DNA from 2 places in the Cupriavidus sp. CP313 genome. Region 1 is predicted to be linked to the other one. Evidence: predicted binding sites of a transcription regulator. Region 1 holds the regulator's gene; the other holds the start of a gene.
The links. The regulator sigma-54, encoded in region 1, starts transcription at its own class of promoters, with help from an activator protein. The targets are predictions, from matches to a motif close to TGGCANGNAANCTGCTTT.

Region 1 (7,412 bases):
ATCTCCGCCAGGCAGCCGACCAGCTCGGGCACGGTGGGCTGGTCCGGCCGGGCCACTTCCTCGCCGCTTTCGATCAGGCAAACGCCGAAGGGTGTGCTGTCGCGCAGGCAGTTGCGCACCATGTCGACATAGCGCGCCTCGAACACGCGCAAGGGCAGCCGTCCACCGGGAAACAGCACGGTGTGCAACGGGAACAGCGGCAGGTTGTCGAGCGTCCGTGGCGGATCTTCTGATGCCGTGGGACGGTAGAGGTCGGTCGAGGACATGCAGTGCCAGCTTGGGTATCGCGCAGCAATGGGCCAGCCGGCCAACGCGGCGCGCAGATGCCAGTGGCAGTCCCGCCTGCGTCAGCCCGCCGGTGCGAGCTCTCGGTGTCTCACCAGCACATTACCATGCGCCCGGAAGTAGTTGGCAAGCCTTTCCGCAATATAGACCGAGCGATGCTGGCCGCCGGTGCAGCCGATCGCCACGGTCAGGTAGCTGCGGTTGTCGGCAATGAAACTTGGCAGCCACTTTTCCACGTAGGCGCGAATATCCTCGGCCATTGCCAGCACCATTGGCTGGGCCTGCAGGAAGTCGATCACCGGCGTGTCGCGCCCTGTCAGCGGGCGCAAGGCCACGTCGTAATAGGGGTTGGGCAGCGAGCGCACGTCGAACACCATGTCCGCATCGCTGGGCACGCCGTGCTTGAAGCCGAACGACTCGAACAGCAGCGTCAGCCGCTGGCTGTCGTCGCGGATCAGCTCCTTGATCCAGCTGCGCAGCGTATTGGTGCGCACATTGCTGGTGTCGATGCGGTGCGCGGCCTCGGCCAGCGGGCTCAGCAGCGCGCGCTCCATCTCGATCGCTTCCATCAGCGCGGTGTCGTTGAAGGCGGGTTCACCGCCCGGGCCCGGCACGCCGTCGGTACGCACCGACAGCGGGTGGCGGCGGCGCGTCTCGGAGTAGCGCTGCACCAGTGCGTCGGTGCTGGCGGTCAGGAACACCACCTCGACCTGGTGCTCCGCGGCCAGCGCGCGCACGGTGTCGGGCAACTGGTCGAGCGACTCGCGGCTGCGGATGTCAGTGGCGACGCCCAGGTGCGTATAGCCCTGGCTGTCGAGGTAGCGGGTCAGTTCAGGGATGAACTGAGCCGGCAGGTTGTCCACGCAGTAGTAGCCTGCGTCTTCAAGCACGTTCAGTGCGACGGACTTGCCGGAACCGGATATGCCGGTGATGAGGATGATGCGCATAGCACCTGAAGCATAGCATCAGGTGCTGGCTGCGTCATGACAGGGAGTTTACACAGGCAAAAATGGCGAGCCTCCCGGTTCGCCATTCTTCTTCAGCTTGCGCCGTCGCTCAGGCTGCCTTGGACAGGCATTCCTTCATGTAGGCCTTGTATTCGTCGCCCTTCTTGCCCTTGCCCGACTTGCTGCAGGAGGCCATTTTCTCCTGCTGGGTCTTGGACGCGCCCTTGGACAGGCATTCCTTCATGAACGCCTTGCGTTCGTCGCCCTTCTTGCCGGCGGCTTGCGTATTGCAGGCCTTCATCTTGTCCTGCTGGGCGTTGGCTGCGGGCTTGTCCGGGGTAGCCGGGGTGGCGGGCGTGGCAGGCATGGCCGGCGTTGCCGGTGCGGTGGCCGCTGGCTTGGCTGGCGTGGCGGGGGTTGCCGGCGTGGCGGTGGTCTGTGCAAAAGCGCTGGCGGCGATCATCGGGGTGACCAGCGCGCACATCGCGATCAGTTTCTTCATGCTTGCTCTCCTGGCTGTGGAAAACTTCATGGCCGCGCGCCATTGCCGGCGTTGCAGCTTCCGTAACGGGCGCGATGCCCATTACAGCACAAAACGGAGCATGCCTGAAGAACGTTGACGTTCTGCGTCAACGCCGTTGTAAGCAAATGAAAACGCTGGCGCTCAGAGCAGGCGGCCCTGGCCGCGCGAAACCGCATCGGCCTGCATCGCGGCGCGCTGCCGGTCCATGAAGTCGCGCAGCGTATCGATGCCGCGCAGGCGCAGGATGGTGTTGCGCACCGCGGCCTCGACCAGTACGGCCAGGTTGCGCCCGGCCGCCACCTGGATCTTGACCATGTGGATCGGCAGGCCCAGCACGTCCAGGTATTGCGAATCGAGCGGCAGCCGCTCGAACTCGCCGTCGTTGCGGCGCACCAACTGCACCACCAGCTTGATCTTCATCTTCCGGCGCACTGCGGTCTCACCGAAGATGGTCTTGATGTCGAGCAGGCCCAGGCCGCGTACTTCAAGCAGGTTCTGCAGCAGCGGCGGGCAGCGGCCTTCGATGAAATCCGGCCCCAGGCGCACGAAGTCCACGGCATCGTCGGCCACCAGCCCGTGGCCGCGCGAGATCAGTTCCAGGCCAAGTTCGCTCTTGCCCAGGCCCGATTCGCCCATGATCAGCACGCCCATGCCCAGGATGTCGAGGAATACCCCGTGCATGGTCACGCGCGGCGCGGAGATGCGCGACAGGTACAGGCGCAGGTGGTCGATCACCGCGGCCGACGACACCGGCGTGGTGAATAGCGGCGTGGACGAGCGCGTGCAGCGCAGTTCCAGGTCGGGCGGCGGCTCCATGCCGTCGGCGATCACCAGGAAGGGCGGCTCGAGCAGGATCAGCTCGCCCATCTGGCGCTTGCGGGTCTCGTCGTCCAGCCGCTGGTAATAAGTGATCTCGGGCTTGCCGAGCACCTGGATGCGGTTGGGGTGGATCAGGTTCAGGTGGCCCACCAGGTCGGCGGCGGAGGTGGCTTCGCGGGCGAACTCCACGTCGAAGGCGCGGTCCGCGCCTTCCAGGCCGGCCACCCACGAGAGTTTGATGTCGGCCGCGTTGTCGTCGAAGATGGACTGGGAGGTGACGCCGGTAAGTTCCATGCGGTATGACTGGTGGGGCGGTTTGCTAAGCGCCTGGCGCCTGCCCGGTCTGGTGCCGGCCCGCCTGGGGGATCAGGGGATCAGGGATGCCATGCGATCAGCAACTGATGGACGGCATCGGGCGTGGGCAGCGTGGCCAGCCCTTCACGCATGTCGCGGTCGGAAAGCAGTTGCGCGATTTCTGACAGGATTTCCAGGTGCTGCTGGGTAGCCTGTTCGGGCACCAGCAGGAAGATCAGCAGCGATACCGGCTTGCCATCCGGCGATTCGAACGGAATCGGCTCGGCCAGGCGCATGAAGGCGGCCAGCGGCTGCTTCAGGCCCTTGATGCGGCCGTGCGGGATCGCCACGCCGGCGCCCAGGCCGGTCGATCCCAGCGACTCGCGCGCGAACAGGTTGTCCGTCACGATGGCGCGCGCCACACCATGGTTGTTCTCGAAGAGGAGCCCGGCCTGCTCGAACACACGCTTCTTGCTGGTGACGCTGACGTCGAGGGTGATGTTGCCGGGTGGCAGCAATTTGGCCAAACGATTCATGGGCGATGCGCAGGATTTCAGTTAGCGGGCGGATCGTTCCGCCGGGCAGTGGGCTGGCCCCGGGCTGCCGTTGGCCTGGCCGGAGGCGTCCGGCCCATTATAGAGCAGCGACTACCCCCGCATTGTGCAGCGCAGCGGGGCAAGCCGGTGCAGAACGATACATGGTGATGCAATCGTGCCTCCGGGCCGGGGGCCGGCGCACCGATGCGGGGCGCGGCCAGGATTCCCTCTCTTTGTATGGCGCAGCATACACCTTGGCGCAGCGCTTGCGAACACCCTTGCCCATTCGGGTGAAAAGCGTTGGCTCCGGCGCCACAGCCGGGCCGCACCGCCAGTGCGGGCGCGGCATGCCGGCGGCAACCCGGAACGCGAGGGCGCAAAAAAGCCGCGCTTCGTGGCGCGGCTTGCCTGTTCAATCCTGATTCAGCAGCCCGCTGCGGGGCTGCCGGGCACGGTCATTGCTGCATTTGCGCTGCGGCCATCTGGTACTTGACCGCTTCGCGGTCGTGGCCTTGCACGCGATCCTTGTAGCGGATCACCTGACGGTCCAGCTTGTCGACGAGTGCGTCGATCGCTGCATATAGGTCTTCGTGATGCGCCTCGACAAAGATGTCCTTGCCCTTGAGATGTAGATTGATTTCCGCGTACTGACGCCGGTCCTTTTCCTTGTGGTTGTCGACAGAGAGCAGCACGCTAACGCCAATGACCTGATCGAAATGCCTGACGATTCGCTCCAGCTTCGTTTCCACGTACTCACGCAGAGGGGGCGTGATGTCCAGGTGGTGTCCACTGATCTTGAAGTTCATAGCGCTTCTCCTTCTGAAAGAGCCTCACCAGGCAGGCGGTGGGCTCGGCTACAAAGACTTGCGGAGATTGACTGCGGGGATCTTCAGGGCTTCGCGATACTTGGCTACAGTGCGGCGCGCAACAACAAAGCCTTGCTCACCCAGCAGTTCGGCAATGCGACTGTCGGAAAGGGGATTCCTCGGGTCTTCGGCTCCTATCAGTTGCTTGATCAAGGCGCGGATGGCCGTTGATGAAGCCGCGCCACCGGTTTCGGTGGACACGTGGCTGCCGAAGAAGTACTTCAGTTCGAAAGTACCCATCGGCGTTGCCATGTATTTATTGGTCGTCACCCGGGAGATGGTTGACTCGTGTAAACCCAGTGTATCGGCAATCTCCCGCAAAACCAAGGGGCGCATGGCGATTTCGCCGTGACTGAAAAAGTTCTTTTGACGTTCGACAATGGCCTGCGAGACACGCAGGATTGTGTCGAACCTTTGCTGGATGTTCTTGATCAGCCAGCGCGCCTCCTGCAGCTTCTGCTGCAGCCCGGCCGTGCCGGACTCACCCTTCGCGCCACGCAGGATTTGTGCATACATATCATTGATGCGCAGCCTCGGCATCACATCCGGATTGAGCTGCGCGATCCAGCCGCCGCCACCCTTGCGCACGAACACGTCCGGCACCACGAAGTCGGCTTCCGGGCGGCTGTATGCATGGCCGGGGTAGGGCGCCAGCGAGCGGATCAGTTCGTGTGCGGACTTCAGCGCCACTTCATCGACCTGCAGCGCCTTCTTCAGCCGCGTGTAGTCGCGTACTGCGAGCAACTCCAGGTGGTTGGTGACGATGTTCAGCGCCAGCTCGCGCTGCGGGTGCGTCAGGCGCCGCAACTGCAGGGCCAGGCACTCGGCGGCGTTGCGCGCGCCCACGCCGGGCGGGTCGAAGCTCTGCAGCAGCGTGAGGATCGCGTGGACTTCGTCGATCTCGAACTCGAGTTCTTCCGGCAACTCCGTGCAGATCTCCTCAAGCGATGCGCTCAGGTAGCCATCGTCGTCGAGCGATTCGATCAGGAAGATGGCCAGGCCCTTGTCGCGCGCCGAGACCTTCAGCGGCGTGAGCTGTTCCATCAGGTACTCGCGCAGCGTGGGCTCGGCTTCGCGCAGCTGCATCGGCGTTTTTTCGTCCTCGTCGCCCTGGGGGCGGCGGGCAAAGTCGTCCAGGCTCCAGTCGCCGCTGCCATAGTCGTCGCCGTTGCCGCTGTCGCCATAGCTGTCGTCGTCACCCGCGCCGTCGGCGCGGGCCTCGCCATTGCCCTGGGGCTCTGCCGGGGCGGGCGCCGGTGCGCTCTGCAGGTTGACCGAGCCGTCGGCCGCCACGCGCAGCGGGCTTTCGATCCAGTCGTTCTCGCGCTCGAGCAGCGGGTTTTCCGTCAGCGCCTGTTCGACCTCTTGCTGCAGTTCCAGCGTAGAGAGCTGCAGCAGCCGGATTGACTGCTGCAGTTGCGGGGTCAGGGCCAGATGCTGGGAAAGACGGAGCTGTAGCGACGGTTTCATGCGACCTATTCTATGCGCAACTATCCGTTGTTGGAACGGAAATTGCTATCGCTTATGCGGTCCGATCGCCGCTGGCTGTGGGAGGGCCCACGCGCGCCCGCGAAGAGGCCTGCCGCTCCAGGGCAGGCCGCTGCATCACATGCGGAAGTTCTCGCCCAGGTAGACGCGCCGCACTGCGTCATTGGCGATGATTTCCTCGGGCTGGCCCGCGGCCAGCACCGTGCCTTCGCTGATGATGTAGGCGTGGTCGCAGATGCCGAGCGTCTCGCGCACGTTGTGGTCGGTGATCAGCACGCCGATATTGCGTGCCTTGAGGAAGCTGACGATGCGCTGGATCTCGCCCACGGCGATCGGGTCCACGCCGGCGAAGGGCTCGTCCAGCAGGATGAAGCGCGGCGACGACGCCAGCGCGCGCGCGATTTCCACGCGGCGGCGCTCGCCGCCCGACAGCGACAGCGCCGGGTTGTTGCGCAGGTGCGCGATCTGCAGGTCGTCGAGCAGCGAATCCAGGCGGCGCTCGATCTCGGCCTTGGGCAGCGGCTTGCCGTTGTTCACCTGAAGCTCCAGCACCGCGCGGATGTTTTCTTCGACGTTGAGCTTGCGGAACACCGAGGCTTCCTGCGGCAGGTACGACAGCCCCATGCGCGCGCGCTCGTGGATCGGCAGGCCGCTGATGTGGTCGCCGTCGAGCACGATATCGCCTTCGTCCAGCGCCACCAGGCCCACGATCATGTAGAACGACGTGGTCTTGCCCGCGCCGTTGGGCCCGAGCAGGCCGACCACCTCGCCGCTCTTCACGTCGAGCGAGACGTCCTTGACCACCGTGCGCGAGCCATAGCGCTTCTTCAGGTGGCGCACGACCAGCGTGCTGCCCCCGGGGAGGATGGCGGAGGCTTCGACGGAAGGCTTGTCGGCGATGGTTGCGGTATCGGTCATAGGCACAGTCAGGCGTTCAGGCGTTTCTGGCGCGGGCAGGCAAGCCGGCGCCAGGCGTCAGGGTTTGTTGGCAGGCGCGGGCGCCGGCTTCAGGTCCAGCGGCGAGCCGCCGTTGCCCGTGGCGCCGGCCTTCTGGTCCTGGCGCGGCGACAGCACCGCGCGCACGCGGCCGGACGGATTGGCGCCCGTGGCGTCGCCACTACCGCCGCCGGCGGCCGTGTAGAACTCCTTGCGGCTGTCGTAGGTCAGCACCGCGCCGCGGATCTCGTCGACCTGCTTGGCGCCCTGCAGGCGCGCCATGCGGGCATTGCCGATCAGCTTGGAGTACTCTTGCTTGCCGTCGTACTCGATGCGGTCGCCCCAGCCGTCGATGTATTCGTCGACGCCTTCGCGCTTCTGCCGGATGTAGGCCTGCTTGCCCGGCTTGGCGGTGGCCACCGCGAACTGGTAGCCCTCGGGGTCGGTGCGCAGTTCGGCGGCGTCTGACTTCAGGATCATGGTGCCCTTGGTCAGCACCACGTTGCCGGTCAGCGTATAGATCTGCTTGACGTCGTCGTAGCTGGCGTTGTCCGCCTCCAGCACCATCGGCTTGTCGCGGTCCGCGCGCTCGGCCAGGGCGGGCTGGGCCAGCAGGCCGAAGGCCATGGCCAGGGCGAGCAGGGCCGGGGCGGTGCGTCGACGGGACGATGTCGTCAGGGAAGCAGTCATGTTGGCAGGGGTTGCTTGAGGGCGTCTG
Region 2 (7,412 bases), on a different contig from region 1:
GCCGATGCGCTCCAGGAAGCTGGTCAGGTACGCGTGCAGGCCGACAGCGAAAATGTCGTCGATGCGCGCGTACTTCAGGTCGGCGTGGAGTTTACCAGCCTGGCGCTCAGTTTCCGCCGATTGCTGGTTGCGCACCGTGTGGAGGATGGCCACCACCTCGTCCATGCTCGACACCAGCGAACGCGGCATGTCGGGCCGCAGGATCAGCAGCTCGGCCACGCGCTGCGGCGTAATGACCGCGCGATAGACCTTGCGGTAGACCTCGAAGCCCGATACCGAGCGCAGCACCGCGGCCCAGTGATAGAAATCATTCTGGTCGCGGTTGGCATCGCTCTCGTCGCTGCCCGATGCCTGGAACTTGACGTCGAGGATCCGCGCGGTGTTGTCGGCGCGCTCCAGGAACGTGCCCAGCCGCATGAAGTGGAAGGCATCGTCCTTGAGCATGGTGCCGAACTGGACCCCGCGCGCCAGGTGCGAGCGGAACTTGACCCATTCGAAGAAGCGCGACGGGTCTTCCTTCAGCACGCCGTCGGCGATCAGGCGCTGCACCTCCAGCCAGGTGGTGTTGACGGTCTCCCAGACCTCGGTGGTCAGCGAGCCGCGCACCGCGCGCGCATTCTCGCGCGCCGCGCGCAGGCAGCTCATGATGGACGAGGCGTTGGTCATGTCGCGCACCATGAAGTCGATCACATCATCGCGCGACAGCAGTCCGTACTTGTGGTCGAAGACCTCGGTCAGCTCGGAGATATCGAGCATGGCCCACCAGCCCTGCTCGGCCACTTCGGCCGATTGCGGCAGGAGCGAGGTCTGGTAGTTGACGTCGAGCATGCGCGCGGTGTTCTCCGCGCGCTCGGTGTAGCGGGCCATCCAGAACAGGTGGTCGGCGGTGCGGCTCAGCATGTGGGCTCTCCTGGCGTGGCGGCGGTCGCCATGGCGGTCATTGCGGCGGTCATCAAGGGGGTCGCGTTCATCGTTCCAGCACCCAGGTGTCCTTGGTGCCGCCCCCTTGCGAGGAATTCACCACCAGCGAGCCTTCGCGCAGCGCCACGCGGGTCAGCCCGCCAGGCACCATGCGCACCTCCTTGCCTGACAGCACGAACGGGCGCAGGTCGATATGGCGCGGCGCGATGCCCGACTCCACATAGGTCGGGCAGGTCGACAGCGCCAGCGTCGGCTGCGCGATGTACTGCTCCGGGCGCGCCTTCACCACTTCGCGGAAGGCATCGATCTCGGCCCGCGTCGCGGCCGGGCCGACCAGCATGCCGTAGCCGCCGGCGCCGTGGGTCTCCTTGACTACCAGCGCTTCCATATGGTCCAGCACGTACTGCAGGTCGTCCGGGCGCCGGCACATATAGGTCGGCACGTTGCTCAGGATCGCCTCTTCGCCCAGGTAGAAGCGGATCATGTCGGGCACGTACGGATAGATCGACTTGTCGTCGGCCACGCCGGTGCCGATGGCGTTGCAGATGGTCACGTTGCCGGCGCGGTAGACCGACAGCAGGCCGGCCGCGCCCAGCGAGGAATCGTGGCGGAACACCAGCGGGTCGAGGAAGTCGTCGTCGACGCGGCGGTAGATCACGTCGATGCGCTGCGGGCCCTGCGTGGTGCGCATGAACAGGTGATCGTCCTCGACGAAGAGATCGCTGCCTTCGACCAGCTCCACGCCCATCTGCTGCGCCAGGAAGGCATGCTCGAAGTACGCCGAGTTGTACATGCCCGGCGTCAGCACCACCACGGTGGGATCGGCAATGGCCTGCGGCGACACCCCGCGCAGCATGTCGAGCAACAGGTCAGGATAGTGGGCCACCGGCGCCACCCGGTTGCGCGCGAACAGGTCCGGGAACAACCGCATCATCATCTTGCGGTTTTCCAGCATGTACGACACGCCCGAGGGCACGCGCAGGTTGTCTTCCAGCACGTAGAACTCGCCCTCGCCGGCGCGCACCACGTCGATGCCGGCCACGTGCGCATAGATGTCGTGCGGCACGTTGACGCCGAGCATCTCGGGCCGGTACTGGGCGTTGTTGTAGATCTGGTCGGGCGGGATCACGCCGGCGCGGATGATGTCCTGGCCGTGGTAGATGTCGTGGACAAAGCGGTTGAGCGCGGCCACGCGCTGGCGCAGGCCTTTTTCCAGCAGCGCCCATTCGCTGGCCGGGAAGATGCGCGGGATCACGTCGAACGGAATGGTGCGTTCGGTGCCGCTGTTGGCTTCATCCTTGTCGCCGTAGACGGCAAAGGTAATGCCCACGCGCCGGAAGATCAGGTCGGCCTCGGCGCGCTTGTTGCCCATCGTGCTTTCAGACTGCCGCGCCAGCCAGTCAGCGAAATGCCGGTAATGCGGGCGCACCGCGCCTTCAGGCAATGCCTGCCCCGCCTGGATGACCCATTGCGCCCCGTCCGTGCGCCAGTCCAGCATCTCGTCGAAATACCGCCCCGCCATGATGGCCGTTCCTCCATGTCGCGGGCTTCCGGTGCTACCGCTTCACTGCGACTTCGGGGTCGCTACCGGCTGCCCTGGTTTTGCCCTGGCTTTCCTGTCCCCAGCCCGCCGCGCCTGCCCGTTCGGGGCGCTCACGGCGATACTGTCGAGTCACTGGCCCTTTCAGCATACCCGTACCGGCGAAACCCGCAAGCTGGCGGGTGCCGGCCGGCACGGAAAGTGAACTAGCAAGATGTCTGCCAGCGCACGCAAAAACGGCCGCCAGCCAGGCTGGCGGCCGCTTGCGGGCTGCGCGGGAACGGGCCGGCCGGAACGGTCGGCGCGGTCAGCCGGTCAGCGCGCCGCGCCGGCGCCCTGCGGCACCGTGGCCTGCAGGATGGTGGCGACCAGCGCCTCGGGGGACTGGCGGATGTCGAGCACCAGCGCGTCGCTGGGCTCTTCCAGCGTATCGAACTGGCTTTGCAGCAGGTCGGGGTTGAAGAAGTGTTCCGTGCGCGCGGACAGGCGCATGCCGATCAGCGACGCATCGCCCCTCATGAAGACGAAGGTCACGCCGCCGTCGGGCGGGGTCAGCCGGTCGCGGTAGGCCTGGCGCAGTGCCGAGCAGGTGAAGACATGGGTGCGGGCTTCGGCCCGGGCCGCGTCGATGGCGGCGCGCATGGCCGCCAGCCACGGCCAGCGGTCTTCGTCGGTCAGCGGGATGCCCGCGTGCATCTTGGCCTTGTTGGCGTCGCTGTGGAATGCATCGGCGTCATGGAAGCCGCAGCCCAGTCGCTGCGCCAGCAACTGGCCGACCGTGGTCTTGCCGCTGCCGGAAACGCCCATCAGGATATAGATCATGTCTGCTCCGTCGGTCTTGGTATCGGATGGTGTCGCCATCCTTGTCTGTCCTTATCGGTCCAGCTGGACGTCCTTGCGGCGGCGCAAAGACGTCCGGGGGCGCTGCCGCCCCGCAGGGAACTTCAGGGGAAAATCGGCCTCAGGCCTGGCTATTGTGCGACGGATTGCGCCGCTGCGGTACGTTGGCGCCCGCCTGCTCCGGCTTCGGCATCCGCCTCGGACAGGTCAAGTGCGCTGCCGCCCTCTTCCGCGATGCGCGCATGGCGCCGGAACAGGCCGAACAGGCCGCGCCCCAGGCTGAATTGCGCGAAATCGTCGTCCGGCGCCGCGGCCAGCTCGCGCGCCGCGAATTCGCCTTCGTCGCCCAGCCATTGCAGCGTGCCGGCGACGGCATCGACACGGATGCGGTCGCCATCGCGCACGCGCGCCAGCGCGCCGCCGGCCAGCGCCTCGGGGCCGACGTGGATCACCGCCGGCACCTTGCCCGACGCGCCGGACATGCGGCCGTCGGTCACCAGCGCCACCTTGTGGCCGGCGTCCTGCAGCGCGCCCAGCACCGGGGTCAGGCGGTGCAGCTCAGGCATGCCGTTGGCGTTCGGCCCCTGGAAACGCACCACCGCGACCAGGTCGCCAGTCAGCTCGCCCGCATCGAAGGCAGCCTGCAGCGCCTCCTGCGCATCGAACACCCGCACCGGGGCTTCGACCACGCGGTGCTCCGGCGCCACCGCCGAGACCTTGATCACGCCGCGGCCCAGGTTGCCCTGCATCAGCCGCAGCCCGCCCTCGGCAGAGAAAGGCTCCGCGGCCGTCGCCAGCACCTGCGCGTCGCCGCTGTGCGCCGCGCCGTCGCGCCAGCGCAGCACGCCGTCGGTCATCACCGGCTCCTGCGCATAGCGGGCCAGCCCGGGGCCGACCACGGTCTGCACGTCCTCGTGCAGCAGACCGGCCTGCAGCAGTTCGCGGATGACGAAGCCGGCGCCGCCCGCGGCATGGAAGTGGTTCACATCGGCCGAGCCATTCGGGTAGACGCGCGCCAGCAGCGGCGTGATGCGCGACAGCAGGTCGAAATCATTCCAGTCGATGACGATGCCCGCGGCGCGCGCCATCGCCACCAGGTGGATGGTGTGGTTGGTGGAGCCGCCGGTCGCCAGCAGGCCGACCATGGCGTTGGCAATGGCGCGTTCGTCAACGATGCGCGCCAGCGGCAGGTATTCGTCGCCGCGCGCGCGCAGGGCGATCGCGCGTTGCGCGGCCGCCGCGGTCAGCGCATCGCGCAGGCCGCTGTCCGGGTGCACGAAGGCCGCGCCGGGCAGGTGCAGGCCCATGATCTCCATCAGGAACTGGTTGCTGTTGGCGGTGCCGTAGAAGGTGCAGGTGCCGGCGCCGTGGTAGGCCTGGCATTCGGCCTCGAGCAGCGCATCGCGCCCGACCTGGCCGGTGGCGTAGAGCTGGCGCACGCGCGCCTTCTCCTTGTTGGGCAGCCCGCTGGCCATCGGGCCCGCCGGCACGAACACCATCGGCAGGTGGCCGAACTGCAGCGCGCCCATCAGCAGGCCCGGCACGATCTTGTCGCACACGCCCAGCATCAGCGCCGCATCAAAGGTGTTGTGCGACAGCGCCACCGCGGTGCCCATGGCAATCGCATCGCGCGAGAACAGCGACAGCTCCATGCCCGGGTTGCCCTGCGTGATGCCGTCGCACATCGCCGGCACGCCGCCCGCCACCTGCGCCACCGCGCCCACCGCGCGCGCGGCCTCGCGGATCACGGCGGGGTAGCGCTCGTACGGCTGGTGCGCCGACAGCATGTCGTTGTACGCGGTGACGATGCCCAGGTTGGGGGCATGGTCGACGCGCAGCTTCAGCTTGTCGTTGGCCGGCAGTGCGGCAAAGCCGTGCGCCAGGTTGGCGCAGGACATGCCGCGCAGCGGCCCCAGTTCAGCCTGCGCGCGCTCGCAGCGGGCAAGGTAGGCGGCGCGGCTGGCGCGGCTGCGCGCAACGATGCGCTCGGTGACGGCAAGAAGCTCGGCATGGACGGCAGAAGGCATGGCGGAGACGTTCCTTGTGGGCTTGGTGGCGGCGCGGTAATGCCGCGCCATCGCATGTAGATTTTCTACAAATCGCCACCATTATACCGAGCATGAGCGCGCCGTCGACCCGCTCATGCAGCACAATTGCGCAGAAATTCCCGGAATCAGGGCAAACCCCGAGGGCGGGCGACGCACCATTTCGGGCAAGATGCGGCGCCATCCGATGTAGAATCTCTACATACCCGCAACCCCCGACACTGCCGCCCGCCGCCATGCGCGACCGAATCCAAGCCGTCTACGACACGCTCCGCCCTTCTGAACGCCGCCTGGCCGACTATGTCGCCCAGCATGGCGCCGCCGTGATCCGGCTGTCGATGCCCGAGCTGGCTGAGCGCGCCGGCGTGTCGCAGCCCACCATCGCGCGCTTCTGCGCGGCGCTGGGCTACGACGGCTTCCGCGAATTCAAGCTGCAGTTCGCACAGAACGTCGGCGGCGGCACGCCCTTCGTGCACCAGGACGTCGCGGCCGACGACCGCCCCGCGGACATCGCCGGCAAGGTCTTCGACCGCACCATTGCCACGCTGATGAGCGTGCGCAATGCGCTCTCCGCCGACCAGATCGAGCATGGCATCCAGCTACTCGCCGGCGCGCGGCGCATCGAGTTCTACGGCTGCGGCAACTCCGGCATCGTCGCGCTGGATATCCAGCACAAGTTCTTCCGACTCGGCATGCCGACCGTTGCGTATTCCGACCCGCATGTGTTCAGCATGTCGGCCGCGCTGCTCGCCCGTGGCGACGTGGCCGTGCTGGTCTCCAACAGCGGCCGCACCTGGGACATGCTGACCGCCGCCACGCTGGCGCGCAGCAGCGGCGCCAGCGTGCTGGCGATCACGCACAGCGGCTCGCCGCTGGCGCGGCTGGCCGACGTCTGCGTGTTCTCCGACGTCGAGGAAGACAGCGAGGTCTACACGCCGATGACCTCGCGCATCAGCCACCTGGTACTGGGCGACGTCCTGGCCGCCGGCGTGGCGCTGGCGCGCGCCGACACCGTCGCCCCCCGCCTGCAGCGCGCCAAGGCGCATCTGCGCGAACGGCGCATTGCCGGTGCGGAGCCGGCGCGGCCAGTCCCGCCGGCACGAAGCCGCCCGAAGCCCGCGGCGGAGCCAGCCACGCGCACGCGCCGCCGCAAGGTCAACTGACCCCTAGTGTCCTAGCGCGGCGCCGGCGGCCGCGTCCGCCAGTAGCGCGGCTGCGCCTGCCGGAACATCGACAACGTGTATCCCGAAGGCACGGTGGCCATGGTCACCGCGCCGGTTTCATCGGTCCGGTAGCGCAGGACGCCGGCGCGGCCGTAGCGCTCCCACACCTCGCCACTCGGGTGGCGATAGTGGTTGGCATAACCCAGCTGGAACACCGCCGCCGACGGGCGCACCGCCTCCAGCCAGGCTGCGCCGGACGAGCTGCCGCTGCCATGGTGGGCCACCACCAGCACGTCGGCACGCAGCGCCTCGGCCGGCAACCTGTCGATCAACGCACGCTCCTGCGCCACGCCGATATCGCCGGTCAGCAACAGGCTGTGCGCCGCCGCATCCACGCGCAGCACGCAGCTGCGCGCATTGCTGGCAATGGCGCCCTGCTGCGCCTGCTCCGCGAGCGGATGCAGCACGGTAAAGCGCACACCGTCCCACTCCCATTGCTGGCCCGCCGCGCATGGCGACCAGTCATTTGCCGCCGACCCAAGCAGAACGTGACCGACTGGCGCTCCGGTGCTGCGCGCGGCCACGGCCACCGCTGCCGCAATGTCCGCCACGCCACCGGCATGGTCGGTGTCCTCATGGCTGACCATCAGGTGGTCGAGCCGGCCGATCCCCTCGCCCCGCAGCAACGGCACCACCACCTGCGCACCGGCGCTGGACCCCGACGCGTAGGCCGGCCCGGCGTCGTACAGCAGCGCATGCGCACGCGTCCGCACCAGCACCGCCGTGCCCTGCCCTACGTCCAGCATCACGGCGCGGAACTCGCCATGCGCAACCGGTGGGCCGCGCGCCAGCAGCATCGGCAGCATCAGCAGCCCGCCGTGCAGGCGCACGCGCGCGGTGGCG

Region 2: the regulator sigma-54 is predicted to act here: its motif matches at 2,668-2,685, upstream of ACW4E8_RS07780 (circularly permuted type 2 ATP-grasp protein).

Annotation. Positions count from the first base shown of each region.
Region 1 is NZ_JBSVZB010000002.1:273,960-281,371, reverse strand. It holds gene ACW4E8_RS03530 (LON peptidase substrate-binding domain-containing protein) at 1-266, opposite strand, end outside; gene rapZ (RNase adapter RapZ) at 348-1,232, opposite strand; gene ACW4E8_RS03520 (PsiF family protein) at 1,342-1,734, opposite strand; gene hprK (HPr(Ser) kinase/phosphatase) at 1,897-2,868, opposite strand; gene ptsN (PTS IIA-like nitrogen regulatory protein PtsN) at 2,949-3,404, opposite strand; gene hpf (ribosome hibernation-promoting factor, HPF/YfiA family) at 3,860-4,210, opposite strand; gene ACW4E8_RS03500 (RNA polymerase factor sigma-54) at 4,259-5,740, opposite strand; gene lptB (LPS export ABC transporter ATP-binding protein) at 5,876-6,676, opposite strand; gene lptA (lipopolysaccharide transport periplasmic protein LptA) at 6,734-7,384, opposite strand.
Region 2 is NZ_JBSVZB010000004.1:267,929-275,340, forward strand. It holds gene ACW4E8_RS07775 (alpha-E domain-containing protein) at 1-900, opposite strand, end outside; gene ACW4E8_RS07780 (circularly permuted type 2 ATP-grasp protein) at 968-2,443, opposite strand; gene ACW4E8_RS07785 (gluconokinase) at 2,777-3,283, opposite strand; gene edd (phosphogluconate dehydratase) at 3,433-5,328, opposite strand; gene ACW4E8_RS07795 (MurR/RpiR family transcriptional regulator) at 5,583-6,509, shown strand; gene ACW4E8_RS07800 (DNA internalization-related competence protein ComEC/Rec2) at 6,521-7,412, opposite strand, start outside.